3 regions of the Filifactor villosus genome follow, and region 1 is predicted to be linked to each of the others. Evidence: predicted binding sites of a transcription regulator. Region 1 holds the regulator's gene; each other region holds the start of a gene.
The links. Region 1 encodes HrcA, which represses chaperone genes, less so after heat shock. Its sites were predicted from a motif close to TTAGCACTCNNNNNNNNNGAGTGCTAA; they were not measured.

Region 1 (5,347 bases):
CGGGAATGGTCGTGTTTCTTTCGATGATCTTGGTAAATACTCCACCTAAAGTTTCAATTCCCAAGGAAAGAGGGGTCACATCCAACAGAAGGATGTCGTGTACCTCGCCACTTAGAACTCCTCCTTGAACCGCTGCTCCGAGAGCAACGCACTCATCGGGGTTGATTCCCTTGTGAGGCTCCTTGCCGATAAACTTTTTAATCTCTTCCTGTACAGCAGGAATACGAGTCGAACCTCCTACCAAAATAACCTTATCAATATCACTTGGAGAAAGTTTTGCATCCGCCATTGCCTTCTTGGTCGGCTCTATGGTCTTATCGACCAAGTGTCTGGTGAGTTCGTCGAACTTCGCTCTCGTCAGATCCATATTCAAGTGCTTCGGTCCGGATGCTGTCGCTGTAATGAAGGGAAGGTTGATATTAGTCGTAAGGGTGGAGGACAACTCCTGCTTCGCCTTCTCAGCAGCATCTTTCAAACGTTGAAGGCTCATCTTGTCCGCCTTGAGGTCTACCCCTTCTATTGCCAAAAAGTCTTTGGCGATATAGTCTACCAATACGTTGTCGAAGTCATCTCCTCCCAAATGGTTGTTTCCGCTGGTAGCAAGAACTTCAAAAGTTCCGTCCGCAATTTCAAGCACGGATACGTCAAAGGTTCCCCCGCCGAGGTCGAAGACGAGAATTTTCTCATCGATATTGTCCTTCTCAAACCCGTAAGCGATCGATGCCGCTGTCGGCTCATTGATGATACGCTTCACATCCAAGCCTGCAATTTTACCTGCATCCTTGGTAGCCTGTCTCTGTGCATCGGTAAAATATGCAGGTACAGTAATGACGGCACTTGTTACCTTCTCGCCCAAATAGCTCTCCGCATCGGACTTGAGCTTTTGTAGGATGATGGCGGAGATGTCCTGAGGGGTATAGTCCTTACCGTCAATGTTTACCCGATAGTTGCTTCCCATCTCTCTCTTAATCGAACTGATGGTCCTCTCCGGGTTAGTGACTGCCTGACGCTTTGCAGGTTCTCCTACAATCCTCTCTCCCTCTTTCGAAAAAGCAACAACCGAAGGTGTGGTCCTCATCCCTTCTCTATTCGAGATAACCACAGGCTCGCCGCCCTCGAGTACCGATACACATGAATTTGTTGTTCCCAAATCTATTCCTATTGTTTTTGACATAATGTTCTCCTCCTGAATTTTTTTAGTTTGAAACCTTGACCATAGCAGGTCTGATCACTCTATCCTTCAACAAGTATCCCTTCTGGAACACTTCCAAAATCTTACCCTTTTCTTCTCCTTCCTCCTGCATGACCGCATGATGAAAATTCGGATCAAAGTCTATGCTCGTGTCGATCAGAGATATTCCGTTCTTCTCCATGGTCGCATACAGCTGCTTGCAGATGAGTTCCATTCCTTGGAACAAACTGCTGTCTTTGTCTTCCACCGCCTCAAGTCCCCTTTCGAAGTTGTCGATGACCGCAAGCAGTTCCAACATGATCTTCTCATTTGCAAAGGTCGCAAGTTCCAACTTTTCCTTTTCGGTCCTGCGTTTAAAGTTCAAAAACTCCGCTTGAGTCCTCTTTAAGCGATCCGTCAGTTCTTCGATCTCCTTCTCCTTGTCGGCGAGGATCTTGTTCTCGAACCTCTTGAGATCTCCTTCCTGTTCTTCAGATATCTCAGGAGTTTCGACCTCCTGCTCCTCCTGAACCTCTAAGGTCTCCTTCACATCCTTGTCCTCTTCTTTTCTGTTTTTTGCCAACTCGTCAGCTCCCTTCTCTATGTTAAAGATGTTTCTTCTATACATAATGAACTTCTTACGAGTCGTTCAACAACCTGTTGATCTCGCTCTGAAGATAGCTCATAATATTGTAGGCTCTTTGATAATCCATCCGCTTAGGCCCTATGATTCCGACCTTTCCTATCGTCAGGCCGTCTTTGATATAATCTGCGGTGATGATTGAACAGTCCTTCATAATACTGCCCATGGATTCATCTCCTATGATGATATTGATATCGCCTTTTCGAATACCTTTCTCATTCATCAGGTTACGAATCGGCGTCTCCTCATCGATCATGGTCAAAAACGACTTCGCCTTATCGATGTCATAGAACTCCGGATGATTGAAAATATTCGTCATCCCGTTAAAGAGCAGATGGAAGGGCTGTTCCTGCAGGAGCTGCTGCTCCAAAAAATCGAAGATCCCCTCCAGCGAAGTCGAGTACTCGCTTATCTTTGCCTTGATATAGCGCAGAAGATCTTCCCCGACTTCTTCGTAACAACGTCCCGACATCGTTTCGTTGATGGTCTGAGAAATCAGGTGAAGCGTGTTGTTATCGAGATTCTGAGGCAGAAGAAGGTTCTCCGAGAGAACTTCTCCACTGTCAAGTACGGTTACAACGACGACTCTTCGGTTATCTATCGGAACGAGGGAGATGTTCTTGATCAGTCTTTTTTTGCAGACTTCCTGAAGCACCCCCACTGAGATATAGTCGGTCAAGCTGCTGATCAGATCGAGGGATCGTTGCAGAAGATTTCCAATCTTATCGATGTTTTGGGACAACTGTGCTCGAATAAACTCCCGATCCGCCTCCCGAAGTTCTCCCTGATTCATCATGCTCTCCACATAGATCTCATATGCTTTTTCGGATGGGATACGTCCTGCCGAAGTATGGGGCTGTAACAAGAGGCCCAGCTCTTCGAGATCGGACATATCGTTTCGGATTGTAGCGGCGCTGACATTGAGGCTCTTATTTTTGGAAACCGTTCTCGAGCCGACCGGTTCCGCGGTTTGAATATATTCCCGGATAATAAACTCCAAGATTCGGAGTTTTCTCTCCGTCAAATCATTCCTCATAACCCACCTGCACCTTTCATCCTTATTTACGATCTTTTATCGTTTTATTAGCACTCATCTTTATCGAGTGCTAACTCTGTTTCTATATTACATTTTTTCCCTTCGTTTGTCAACTCTTGTTACAAAAATTTTTATCCGGGAAGAAAACCGCCCTGTTCTTATTTGATACTATTGCCTGTTTAAATTGCCCGGTCTATTGACATATTGATATTTGGCTTTATTTCTTATCTCGGTTATAAACCGAAAGAATTCATATCAAAGTTGGAATTACCGTGAATTTCGACGTGCCGCTACAGTAGTATTCATTTCGTTTTTTATTTTCATTTGCTATCAATTCCGATTTATCTCTATACCTCCCATACACCTGACATTTTATACTATTCCCCAATAGAAGCATGGATATATCCTTTTTTCAACTTACGAAAAATCGGTTTATCTTCTATGGTCACAGATTGTTTATATCCACAACTCAAAGGAAGAATAGTATTAATTGGTCATACTATTTTTCAATAGAAGTGTGGATATATCTATTTTTCGATGACGAAAAACTATGTTGTCTTCTATGGGTCACAGATTGTTTATATCCACTATTCAAAAGAATAGTAGTATTAGTATGGATATGATTCGACAATCGAACTTGTACTGCAACGGCATAATCGGTATTTCTTCTTTCACATCGAGTCCTTTGACCCGATCTTCAAACTCCGTCTGTCGTTAATCTGCCCTCTATATCTCTCAAAACAAGAAAAAGAGACTAAATAATTGATATTCAGTCCCTTCTATTTCTCCGTTATTCCATCGCCCGTTCAAGCCATCCCTATATATTCTGTGTTCATAAGCGATGGGACGATTTTTTATAATCTGTAAGACGGATTGCAATGCTTCAAATAAAGCCTCGTACTATACAAGGTAAAAGTTTATGAAATGTCACAAAAGTACAAACTCCCGATCTCCCTCTGATCCTATTTTACAATGGAAGTATGGATATATTTATTTTGCGACCGCCAAAAATCATTTTATCTTCTATGGGTCACAGATCGTTTATATCCATAACTGAATAACAGTATGAGTTTATAAAACACGAAAGTTTTTCATATCCATACTTTCAAAAATTTCATCCTTCGATAATACCGTTCTTCCAAATTATGCGATATTGCCGTGTCTTTTTAACACAACCTTTATTCCTAAATCTCGTTCAAGGCCTCATAGAAGTCGATGATGATGTCCTTGCTGTTCTCCAGACCGACTGCAACCCGAATCATCGAAGATGAAAGACCGAACTCTTCAAGGCTTGCCGCATCGTAGTCCCTATGCGTCATAAAGGCGGGCGATTCCACCAAGGTTTCCGCATCTCCCAAACTCACAGCGAGCTTGCACATTTTGAACTTTGTCAGAAGTTCCTTCGCCTTCTCCGGGCCGCCTTTGAGAGTAAAACTGACCACAGCTCCGTAGCCCATCATCTGAGAACGGGCAACATCGTACCCTTCATCCGACTTTAATCCGGGGTACCATACCTTCTCGACCTTGTCGTGATCCTGCAGATACTCCGCCAAGAGCATAGCGTTTTCGCCATGACGCTCCATTCTCATCTCCAAGGTTTTCAGACCCCGAATCAGAAGCCATGCGTTAAACGGAGAGATCGGACTACCCAATTCGCACATAAAGCCGTACCTCAATCGATCGATATAGTCCTGACTTTTCGAAGTCGTCACTCCCGCTATCACATCTCCATGACCGCTGAAAAACTTTGTCGCGGAATGGACGACCGCCGTTGCTCCAAGCAGAAGAGGTTTCTGCCAATAGGGAGTCGCAAAGGTATTGTCAACGACCACATCGATCCCCCTCTCCTTAGCCAAGGTACAGACCGCCTTGATATCGGTGATCTTGAGGACGGGGTTGGACGGTGTCTCCAGATAGATCAGTTTTGTCTTGTCGCAAAGTGCCTCCTCGACCTGTTTGAGATCTCCGGTATCAACAAAGGACACTTGTACTCCATAACGTTTGACAAACTTGTTCAAAAAACCGTAGGCGGAACCGTAGAGAGACTTCCCTGCAACGATATGATCCCCCGCCTCCACAAACGAGAGGATGGTTGCTGCAATCGCCCCCATTCCCGAAGCAAAGGCAACTGAGTCGACCCCCCCTTCAAGGGAAGCAATCTTCTTCTCCAATATCTCGGTTGTGGGGTTTCGCCCTCTTGTATAGACGAAGCCTTCACTCTCTCCTCTGAAGACGGCATCCGCCTCTTCGATTGAGGAGAACTCGAAGGATGATGTCATAAAAATCGGAGGGTTTAACGCCTTCCACGGATTCTCTGCGACAAAACCGTCGTGGATCGCCTTGGTTGAAAACCCTACTACCTTGTTAAGATCCTTAAACTCACTCATGTTTTTTACCCTTCCTTTTCAAAGTCTTATCTTTCTGCACACTAACTCCCTCATCCTTACGTCCGAAACTCCATCTGCTTTCCTGAGCGGAAACATGTTTTACCGCTTCC
Region 2 (5,347 bases), on a different contig from region 1:
ATGGCGGGAAGGTTGGCTCTCCTGTTTCTCAAGGGGGAGATCAGATCAACAAAGGACGAGGAGGTTCTGGATATCGATGAGGAAGAATATCGAAGGGGCAGGATATATACCAAACTCTACGGATACCTCAAACTCCCTGTGGAAAAACGTTATACCCAGAACCGCAAGGCTCCCTCGCCCTTATCGGAGCTTGCCAATGCGGATGCCATCGCCCACCAGATCATCGAAGATATGGAGGAGGATACCTACTATCTCATAGGGGCGGGAACGACGACGGCGGGGATCATGCACTATCTGGATCTTCAAAACACCTTGATCGGAGTGGACCTTATCTATAATCGAAAATTGGTTGAAAACGATGTCTACGGAGAAAAGATCATAGAGAGGATCAAGGGAAGAAGAACCAAGCTCATCGTCACGGTTACGGGAGGACAAGGATTTTTGTTCGGGCGGGGCAATCAGCAGCTTACCCCTGAGGTGCTTCGGGAGGTAGGAAGGGAGAACATCGTTATCGTAGCGACCAAGATGAAACTTGCCGAACTCCAAGGTGCTCCCCTGAGGATCGATACGGATGATGAGGAACTGAACAGGGAACTGAGCGGATACTACAAGGCGGTCGTCGGCTACCGTGAATATACGGCCTGTAAAGTAAGCACAGACTGAGAAAGGCTGCTTGTCTATAGGACAAGGTCGAATGTTCTTCGGTTGAAAAGCGGGAAATAGTACAGGGGGATATCACATCATTGGAACAATCCGTATAAAATCCATTCTGTACGAAGGATGAAATCCCTGAAAACGTTGATACGACAAATCTTCTTATTTCATAAAACCGAAGGAAGAACGCAAGTCTGACTTTGAGGGTGCGTCCATAGAACCTGCGGGAACGAATTTTTCAAATTGAGAGGGAGAAAAAATATACAAAAAAATACTTGCAATCCTATAGATTTTTCGGTATGATAGGAATAGAGTTAGCACTCAACAAGAATGAGTGCTAATATTTTGGAAAAAGATGACCAAAAGCGTTAAATAACGAGATCTCAGCTACTCGGAGACGAACGGGCTTCCGATGAGACCCGATCGGCACAGGGGAGGTTGGAGGGCTTATCACAGTATAACTTAGTGTTAAAGGAGGATATTATCTATGAAGATCAGACCATTGGCTGACAGAGTTGTAATCCAAATGCTTGAAGCGGAAGAAAAGACAAAGAGCGGGATCATCCTTACAGGTTCGGCGAAGGAGCAACCTCAGATCGCGGAAGTCGTTGAAGTGGGACCCGGAGGAGTCGTGGATGGCAAAGAAGTTAAGATGGAAGTTGTAAAAGGCAACAAGGTACTGTTCTCAAAATACGCGGGAACTGAAGTCAAGGTGGATGGAGAAGAATACATCATCTTAAGACAAAGTGATATTTTGGCTATTGTTGAGTAATAGAAGGAGGATAAAATGGCAAAAGAATTGAAATTTGGAGAAGACGCAAGAAAATCCTTGGAAAGAGGAGTGAATATACTCGCTGATACCGTAAAAGTAACCCTTGGACCCAAGGGACGAAACGTCATCTTGGACAAAAAGTTCGGAAGTCCGCTAATCACCAATGACGGTGTTACCATAGCGAAGGAAATCGAACTCGAAGATGCGTATGAAAATATGGGAGCTCAACTGGTCAAAGAGGTTGCAACCAAGACGAACGACATCGCGGGAGACGGAACGACAACTGCAACGGTGCTTGCTCAGGCCATCATCCGTGAAGGGCTGAAAAACGTCGCTGCGGGGGCGAACCCCATCTTTATCAGAAAAGGAATCCAACTTGCAGTGGACGAAGCGGTAAAAGCTCTTCAGGCAAACTCCAGACCGATCGAGAACAAAGAGTCCATCGCACAGGTAGCGGCAATCTCCGCAGGAGATGAAGAAGTAGGAAAGATGATCGCCGATGCCATGGAAAAAGTAGGAAAAGACGGAGTCATCACCGTGGAAGAGTCCAAGACCATGGGAACGACCTTGGAAGTCGTAGAGGGAATGCAGTTTGATCGAGGCTATGTTTCTCCCTATATGGCTACCGATATGGAAAAAATGGAGGCAAACCTTTCCGAGCCGTTGATCCTGATCACCGACAAGAAGATCAACAACATCCAAGACATCCTGCCCGTATTGGAGCAGATTGTACAGCAGGGCAAGAAACTCCTCATCATTGCGGAAGACATTGAGGGAGAAGCCTTGGCTACCCTTGTTGTGAACAAACTCAGAGGAACCTTCGACGTTGTGGCTATCAAGGCTCCGGGATTCGGGGACAGAAGAAAGGCTATGTTGCAGGACATCGCCATCCTGACAGGCGGAACCGTTATCTCCGAAGAGGTAGGTTTGGAGCTTAAGGATGCGGACATCACGATGCTCGGCCGTGCGGGAAGTGTAAAAGTAACGAAGGAAAACACCGTCATCGTAAACGGTGCGGGAGATAAGAAGGATATCGAAGATAGAGTAGCTCTCATCCGTCATCAGATCGAAGACACTTCTTCGGACTTCGACAGAGAAAAACTGGAAGAGCGTCTTGCGAAACTTGCAGGAGGAGTTGCTGTTATTCAAGTGGGAGCGGCTACCGAAACCGAGTTGAAGGAGAGAAAACTGCGTATGGAAGATGCCCTTAACGCGACCAGAGCGGCAGTGGAAGAAGGCATCGTATCCGGAGGAGGAGTTGCCCTTGTGGACACCATCTCTTCTGTAGAAAAACTTTTGAATGAAGAGAATTCCGAGATCAAAACGGGAATTCAGATCATCGTCAAAGCTCTTCAAGAACCCTTAAAGCAGATTGCGATTAACGCGGGACTGGAAGGAGCCGTCATCATCGAGCAGGTGAAAAACGGCGGAGCGGACTACGGTTTCGATGCGTTGAACGAGAAGTATGTGAACATGATTGAAGCGGGTATCATCGATCCAACCAAGGTGTCCAGAAGCGCATTGCAAAATGCGGCATCCGTAGCTGCCACCTTCTTGACAACGGAAGCGGCGGTAGTCGATATCAAGGAAGAAACACCGGCTATGCCTCCGATGGGTGGCGGAATGCCGATGATGTAAGTTTTTTTGTGAACAAGGCGGAAAAAACTTGAAACCTGTATAAAAAACGAGTAAGATAAGAGAGATGGAAGAGGGAGACCCTGTTCCGTCTCTTTTTATGTTTGGGAGATACCGCATAATTCAAAAAAGAGTGTGGTATCGTTCCTTGCTAAAAATACCGACGGACCGTATGAGACGGAAGGTGTTTCAAGCGGTCGAATGAGTTGAACGGTATCCATATTTAAGGAACAATACTGTAAAGTCGATTTTGTATAAAAGTCTCCCCGACAGTATTCTTGCTCAAAATCCCCTTGGAGCAGGCTGTGTAAAGGATGAATACGTTTAAATGAATACGGGACTTTCAAACGGGTTATTGTATAAGGTGCGGAGATGTACTTGTGTTAGAATCAGGGATCAAGGAAGGAGAAAAGGATGGGATTTAAAATTTTGATGTATATCGGTATTATGGCAGTGGGGGTCCTGTTTGCGCGGAGCGGGAAAATACATAAGAAAATCTTTGAGGAGATGGAAAAGATTCAACTCGTCTGCCTCTTATTCCTGCTCTTTGTTATGGGGTGTAGCGTAGGAGCAAACAAAGAGGTTATGAGGTCTTTTCCGAGCCTTGGATTGAAGTCGGTTGCGGTATCGGTGTTTACGATCAGTTTCAGTATTTTGTTTGTCTTTGTGTTCAATCGTTTGTTTCAGCTTGGAAAGTCGGAAAGGTAGGAAGTAGCATGACGATAAAAATTATGATCGCAGTGATATTGGGACTTGCGGCGGGAGCCTTCTTTCTGGAGGGAGAGCCCGCGTTTTTGGGTTCTGCCTTGGACTTGGGGCTGTGTCTCCTGCTTTTCTTCGTCGGTATCGATATCGGCAAAAATAAGGATGTGGGAAGGCAGATGAAGGAGATCGGACTTAAGGCGGTCACGACCCCCCTTCTCGTAGCAACGGGAACCATAGCGGGTTCCATCGTATTCGGCAAGTTGTTCGGATATTCTGCGAAGGATGCCTCTCTGCTCGGAGCGGGTTTCGGTTGGTATACCCTTTCTCCGATCATCATTGCACCGTATTCGGCAGAGCTCAGCGCCCTGTCCTTTCTTGCAAATGTTACAAGGGAGGTGCTCGCCATCATCTCCATCCCTCTCGTGGCCAAGTACATCGGCTATACCGAGGCGGTCGCACCTGCGGGAGCTACCGCGATGGATACCACCCTGCCCATTGTGGCGGGAGCGACGGATGCACAGACGGCGATCGTCTCTTTTGTTACAGGCTTGGTTCTGTCTCTGTCGGTGCCAGTCATTATTCCGATCTTTATCGGCCTTTAACGCAGATCCGTCCCCGATCTTTTTCGGCTCGAAGGCGGCAGTCGGGACCTGAGGAAGAGCAAAAGACAGGTTTGACAACAAGGACTTGCACTTGATATAATTTAGAGACAGAAAAAGCTCTCTGTTTGATTTCCGAGCAGACAACTCGATATCGGTAGTTGATATCACCTAGAGACAGAAAGAGGGTGCCCCGTTACCCGCAAAGGCGGAAGGTGGAAAGCAGGCGGAGAGGAGAGTCCTCTTCGCTTTTTGCATAAAAGGCAGATCGCATATCCGTTTCGGTGTGTTTTGATACCGCTCTTTGAAAGATCTTTGTGCTGTGTTTTCCTATTCTGTGACCACGAAAAATTGTTTTATCTTCTATGGGTTCCAGAACGTTTATATTCACAACTCGGAGGATAATAGTAATAAAACAAATTTTTGTGCTTGTGAGCGTGGATATAACGCCCCTCTCATTGGAACAGGGTAGGCAGGAGTGAAACGAGTTTTTGTAGTTGCAGGATCGATATGACGATCTTTCGATCGGATAATAAGAGAAACAGGGGTCGGAGACGGAACAAATGAAGGAGGTCGATCATGGTGGAGAAGGAGTTTAGAGAGCATTCGTTTTTGAGGACCTACGCTGCCGAACTTCTCGATATCATCGTGAACAACACGGAGCAGGGGATAGCCGTTATCAGCACTGAGGGTCGTTTCATCTACTACAATCAGGTCATGGGTGAGATAGAAGGGTTGCAAAGCCATGAAATGTTGGGCAAACATATCTTCGACATCTTCCCTTCCTTCAACATGAGTAACAGCACCATCTTCAAGTGTATCCGTACGGGAAACGGGATCTATAACAACCTTCAGACCTATATCAATTTCAAGGGAAAGAAGATAACGTCAATTGTTACCGACATACCGATCCTTGTGAAAGGGGAAGTCAAGGGAGTTGTTGAGGTCGTACAGGATATCGAGAGATTGAAGAAGAGATATG
Region 3 (5,347 bases), on a different contig from region 1:
ATGGTCGGAGTTGACAAGTATGAAAAATATATGAATCAGATGCATCGCCGTATCCTCGCCCAATTGGGTCCGACAAGGGATGAGGACTTCTATATCCGCAATGCTGCGAATAAATACGGCTTTCGCTATAAAGAAGAAGACACTCAGAGGTTCAGGTCTTATCAAAACGAGTTTGAGTTTGATAAAGAAGGAAACTATATCATCTCAAAAGGGGAGGAATATAGAGAAGCTCCTGACGAGAAGACGAGGGAAGAGGCAAAGAGGAAGATATCGAGACTCCTCAAAGAAGCGGAAGAACTCAACAAGTTGATGCAGGGAGAACAGGAACTTGTCTTCTACTTTACCTCCGAAAATATAAGTCTTGAAAACCCGGAGTTTTTCTACGGATATATGGAGTATAATTCGATGAGATCCGCCCTTTTGATTGCTCTTTTGGCGCTGGCGGGGATCCTCCTTGTCTTCCTGATCGCCCTCCTTGTACCCTATAAGAGACAGAGAAAGGCGGGGATTGTCAGGGTATTCAATCATATGTTTCTGGAACTGAAGTTTCTTGTCCCCCTCGGTGTGGGAGGCCTCATCGTCGGTGGCGGGGTCGCGATGGCCGAGAGCGGTCTTCTGCTTTTGCCCTATCAAAAACTGAGGGTCTATTCTCCCGTGGAAGACTTGATCTTTCGGATCATGGAGGGAAACAACGCTCATTATTTTGTGTTTGCAGCCCTTGTCGCCTTCTTCGGTCTGTTGTTTGTCTACCTCTGTACGACCTACTTTAAGTACATCTACTATATGGGTTTTATCGAAGGAGTCTTTAAGAACAGTATATTCGGACGATCAATCAGTGCGGTTATAGGTTTTGTGTACAGACCTCTTCGAACCCTGTTGCGTTTGGATCTCGACAAAAACTTTAAGATGAAGTGGCTCCTTGTCGTTATCGGACACTGCCTGTTTATCTTTTTCTCCTACCTGTTCTCCGGCGGAGATGCGGTGAGTTTTCTGTTTGCCTATGTGCTTTACAGTGCGGCTCTGTTCTACTTTTCGACCAAGTTCCTCCAGAACCTTTCCTATATTCAGGCCTATACCGGGGAGCTCGCCGGAGGAAGGTTCGACTTGCAGGCAGAGGAGGAGGTCGGAGTCTTTTCTCCTATGGCGAAGAACCTCAACTCCATCAAGGAAGGATTTAAGATTGCAGTGGAGGAGGAGACGAGAAGTCAGAATATGAAGACGGAGTTGATCTCGAACGTATCCCACGACCTCAAAACTCCCTTGACCTCGATTATCAACTATTCCGACCTTCTCCAAAAGGAAGGTCTCGGAGAGAAGGAAAGACAGGAGTACATCGACATCATCCACAAAAAGTCTCAGAGACTCAAGGTGTTGATCGAAGACCTGTTTGAGGCGAGTAAAGCAAGCAGCGGGAACATCTCCATCCAAAAGGAGGAGCTTAACATCATCTCTCTCCTGCAACAGACCCTTGGAGAGCTGGAGGAGAAGATAGAAAAAAGCAGGCTGGATTTTCGCCCGGACCTTCCCAAAGAACCTGTGATCTGCTTTATTGACGGACGAAGGACCTACCGCATCTTCTCCAACATCATCGGAAACATCACCAAGTATGCGATGGAGGGCACGAGGGTCTACATCGATGCAAGAGCGGAGGCAGGAGAGGTCCGGTTCATATTCAAGAACATCTCCAACTATGAGATGAACTTCGATGCGCAGGAGATTACCGAGAGGTTCCGCCGTGGAGACGAGTCCAGAAACACCGAAGGTTCCGGATTGGGGCTTGCCATCGCCAAGAGTTTGATTGAACTTCAGGGAGGAAGGATCGAGATTGAAGTGGACGGAGATTTGTTCAAACTGACAGCTACCTTTCCGACGCTGTAGGGATAGATACCGCATCATTCGAAAAGCCGGAAACTTGACTTTGTACGGTATTTCCATAGAACTTCGTTTTGTCCTGTCCGAAAGAAAAACTTCGATAGTGTTGACAGAAGGACGAGGACTGATTTATAATAAGAGTTGTTAGCAATCAACGCGATAGAGTGCTAACAACTCTTATTTATATATAAGTGCAGTATTTTTCCAAGTTCTTTACAGATCGGGCAGGACAAAAGAGAAGAACGAACGGGACCGGGTGAATATAGGGGTGCTGTTTGTAAAATTCATACTTCACCGTTTTGTTAAGGAATGAGGAGGCACTGAGATATATGAAAAAATAAATCGAGACGGAGGAAACACTATGGAGAAAAAACAGTTTAAGGCGGAATCCAAACGGTTGATGGAGCTTATGATTCATTCCATCTATACGCATAAAGAGATCTTTTTGAGGGAGCTGATCTCCAATGCGAGCGATGCGATCGACAAACTCTACTATGAGGCCCTAACCAATGAAGAACTGACCTTCAACAAGGACGACTACTATATTCATCTTTCGGCAGACAAGGAAGGAAGGACCTTAACCATTGAGGATACCGGCATCGGGATGAACATGGAAGAGCTTGAGAACAACTTGGGGACCATCGCTCAGAGCGGTTCTCTGGCATTTAAGGAAGGACTGGAAAAAGAAGAAGGCTTCGACATCATAGGTCAGTTCGGAGTGGGATTCTACTCCGCCTTTATGGTCGCCGACAAAGTCAGTGTCCTGACCAAGCGTTTGGGCGAAGATCAGGCCTATCTGTGGGAGTCCGAAGGAGTCGAAGGCTACACGATCACGGAAGCTCAGAAGGACAAGAGCGGAACGAAGATCACCATTTGGCTCAAAGAAAACACCGAAGACGAAAACTACGATGAATACTTAGAGTCTTATTACCTTCGCAGTCTGGTCAAGAAGTATTCCGATTTTATCTCTTATCCGATCAAGACCGAGGTCGAAAAGAGCAGGCTGAAAGAAGGCAGTGAGGACGAGTATGAAGAATACACCGAGGTGCAGACGCTCAACAGCATGGTTCCTCTCTGGAGAAAGAACAAGAACGAATTGAAGGACGAGGACTATGAGAATTTCTACCACGAAAAACACTACGGTTTCGACAAACCTGTCAGTCACCTCCACCTTCATGTGGATGGGATGATAAGATACGACTCCGTTCTGTTCCTGCCTTCCAAGCCCTCTTACGACTTCTATACTCCGGACTACGAAAAAGGTCTAGAACTTTACAGTTCGGGAGTTTTGATTATGCAGAAGTGTGCAGATCTGCTTCCCGATTATTTCAGCTTTGTCAAAGGAATGGTCGATTCCGAGGATTTGTCTCTCAATATCTCTCGTGAATTGTTGCAGCACGACAGACAACTCAAGGCGATTGCAAAGAATATCAAGGGCAAGATCAAGGGAGAACTCGAAAATCTTCTTAAAAATGAACGGGAGAAGTATGAGGCCTTCTTCAGGGAGTTCGGTCGTCAGCTCAAATACGGAGTTTACAGCGACTTTGGGGCAAACAAGGAGACTTTGCAGGATCTTCTCCTGTTCACCTCGTCCTTTGAAGACAAGTTGAGTACCTTGGCGGAGTATGTCGGTCGAATGAAGGAGGACCAAAAATACATCTTCTATGCAACCGGATCTTCTCTTTCTAAACTCAAGAAACTCCCTCAGGCGGAGCTGCTCTTGGATAAAGGGTATGAGATCCTCTATCTGACCGATGACGTGGATGAGTTCGCTCTCAAGATGATGGCAAACTATGAGGAGAAGGAGTTCAAGAACATCTCTTCCAAGGACTTGGGTCTGGATGAAGATGAAGTCAAGGAAGAAGAGTTGAACGAGGAGGAAAAGAACCTCTTGGTTTCGATGAAGGAGATCCTTGGGGACAAGGTGTCCGAGATCAAGGCTACCAACCGCTTAAAGACGCATCCCGTCTTTCTTTCGGCAGGCGGAGATATCTCTATCGAGATGGAGAAGGTTCTCAGTAATATGCCGGGCAATCCGGGGATGAAAGCGGATAAGGTTTTGGAGATCAACAGAAAGCATGAGATTTTCAGTAAGCTGCTCAAGTTCAAGGATGAGGAAGCTATGCTTATACTCTATACCAATCTTCTGTATCAACAGGCGAGGTTGATCGAAGGACTGGAGATCGAAGACCCGGTCGAGTTTACAAACGATATCTGCAAACTTATGTAATATCACTTGTTGAAAGTGCCTGCGGAAGCATTGCGAGTGATATGAAGAAGTAGCGTACAATTCGAACCGTCAGCATAAAATTCATTTGATAAAAAGGATAGACTTCCTAAAAATATTGATTTGACAAAGTTCTGTTTTTCTATGGGTTCATAGGAAAACCAAGAGTCCGCTTTTGTGTGGTATTTTTCGCGGATCGCAACAAACAGGAAAAGTGATTAGTGTAAACTCACAGGGGGTAGAGATAAAATATTCATATCAAAAGGAGGATGAGTATGAAACCGGTATATATGTTGATCACGGATTGGTGTCCTCACTGTAAGAGGGCGAAGGAATGGATGAAAGAGCTTGTTGAGGAAAATCCCGAATATGCGAAGGTAGAGATTGAGATCATTGATGAGGAAAAAACTCCTGAAAAAATCAAAGAGCACAACTTCAATTATTATTATGTGCCAACCTACTATGTTGAAGGAGACAAGGTGCATGAGGGAGTGCCTACCAAGGAGATCATAAAGTCCGTATATGAGAAGGCTCTTGGAAGATAGGGTAGTGTAATCAAATAAGTGAAAGAAGTTTTGATGTTGTGAAAAACAAACAAGCCGCTGCGGATGCTCGTAGCGGCTTGTTCTTTAAAAGGATAGCTCTTTTCCTTAGAATAGGGGAGAGTCCGGCTCGGAATCCGATTCGGGTTGCTCGGGTTGTTCCGGTTCGGGAGATTGAGGCTGTAAAGGTACGGGAATCGTTTCGTTTTCGGGTTGGTTTTGTGATGAACTTGTGTTGTCTTCGGGACTTAATTCGATCAGGTTGCCGTCCTCATCATACATAGCATCTTCTTCGGTAACGATGGATTCGGAGGAGTATTCCTGCGGTTCGGTTCCTGCTCGGAACACTTCCGTATATCCTCTTCGGGATAAGAGACCCGTGACGGGAGAAACCTTGACCTCCACAACATTGGCAGGTTTCTTAAATCCGACATTTTCCAAACCTTTGTGAACATCTTCCATAACCAGCTTCCATAGACGAGCTGCCATAATGCTGCCTTCATTGAGCTCCTTGGGCATATCCGAACCGATCCATAGAGCGGAAGTGTAGTATGGGGTAATTCCGACGAACCAAGCATCCTTCTTGTCGTTTGTAGTTCCTGTCTTTCCTGCGGTCGTCATATTGGAAAGTTTTGCGGGAAGTCCTGTTCCTCTCGGAGATTTGCTGTTTACGACCCCGTAGAGCATATGCTTGAGGATGAACGCA

Region 2: the regulator HrcA is predicted to act here: its motif matches at 969-995, upstream of ACFO4R_RS00090 (co-chaperone GroES).
Region 3: the regulator HrcA is predicted to act here: its motif matches at 2,017-2,043, upstream of htpG (molecular chaperone HtpG).

The regions. Positions count from the first base shown of each region.
Region 1 covers NZ_JBHSHL010000051.1:64,320-69,666, reverse strand. Annotated here, with positions in the region: gene dnaK (molecular chaperone DnaK) at 1-1,174, opposite strand, end outside; gene grpE (nucleotide exchange factor GrpE) at 1,197-1,799, opposite strand; gene hrcA (heat-inducible transcriptional repressor HrcA) at 1,810-2,850, opposite strand; gene ACFO4R_RS10545 (trans-sulfuration enzyme family protein) at 4,035-5,237, opposite strand; gene ACFO4R_RS10540 (ATP-binding protein) at 5,230-5,347, opposite strand, start outside.
Region 2 covers NZ_JBHSHL010000002.1:14,257-19,603, reverse strand. Annotated here, with positions in the region: gene ACFO4R_RS00095 (ATP-NAD kinase family protein) at 1-663, shown strand, start outside; gene ACFO4R_RS00090 (co-chaperone GroES) at 1,142-1,426, shown strand; gene groL (chaperonin GroEL) at 1,442-3,064, shown strand; gene ACFO4R_RS00080 (LysO family transporter) at 3,476-3,769, shown strand; gene ACFO4R_RS00075 (LysO family transporter) at 3,778-4,368, shown strand; gene ACFO4R_RS00070 (sigma-54 interaction domain-containing protein) at 4,945-5,347, shown strand, end outside.
Region 3 covers NZ_JBHSHL010000025.1:27,768-33,114, forward strand. Annotated here, with positions in the region: gene ACFO4R_RS07100 (sensor histidine kinase) at 1-1,878, shown strand, start outside; gene htpG (molecular chaperone HtpG) at 2,234-4,102, shown strand; gene ACFO4R_RS07110 (glutaredoxin family protein) at 4,375-4,644, shown strand; gene ACFO4R_RS07115 (transglycosylase domain-containing protein) at 4,750-5,347, opposite strand, start outside.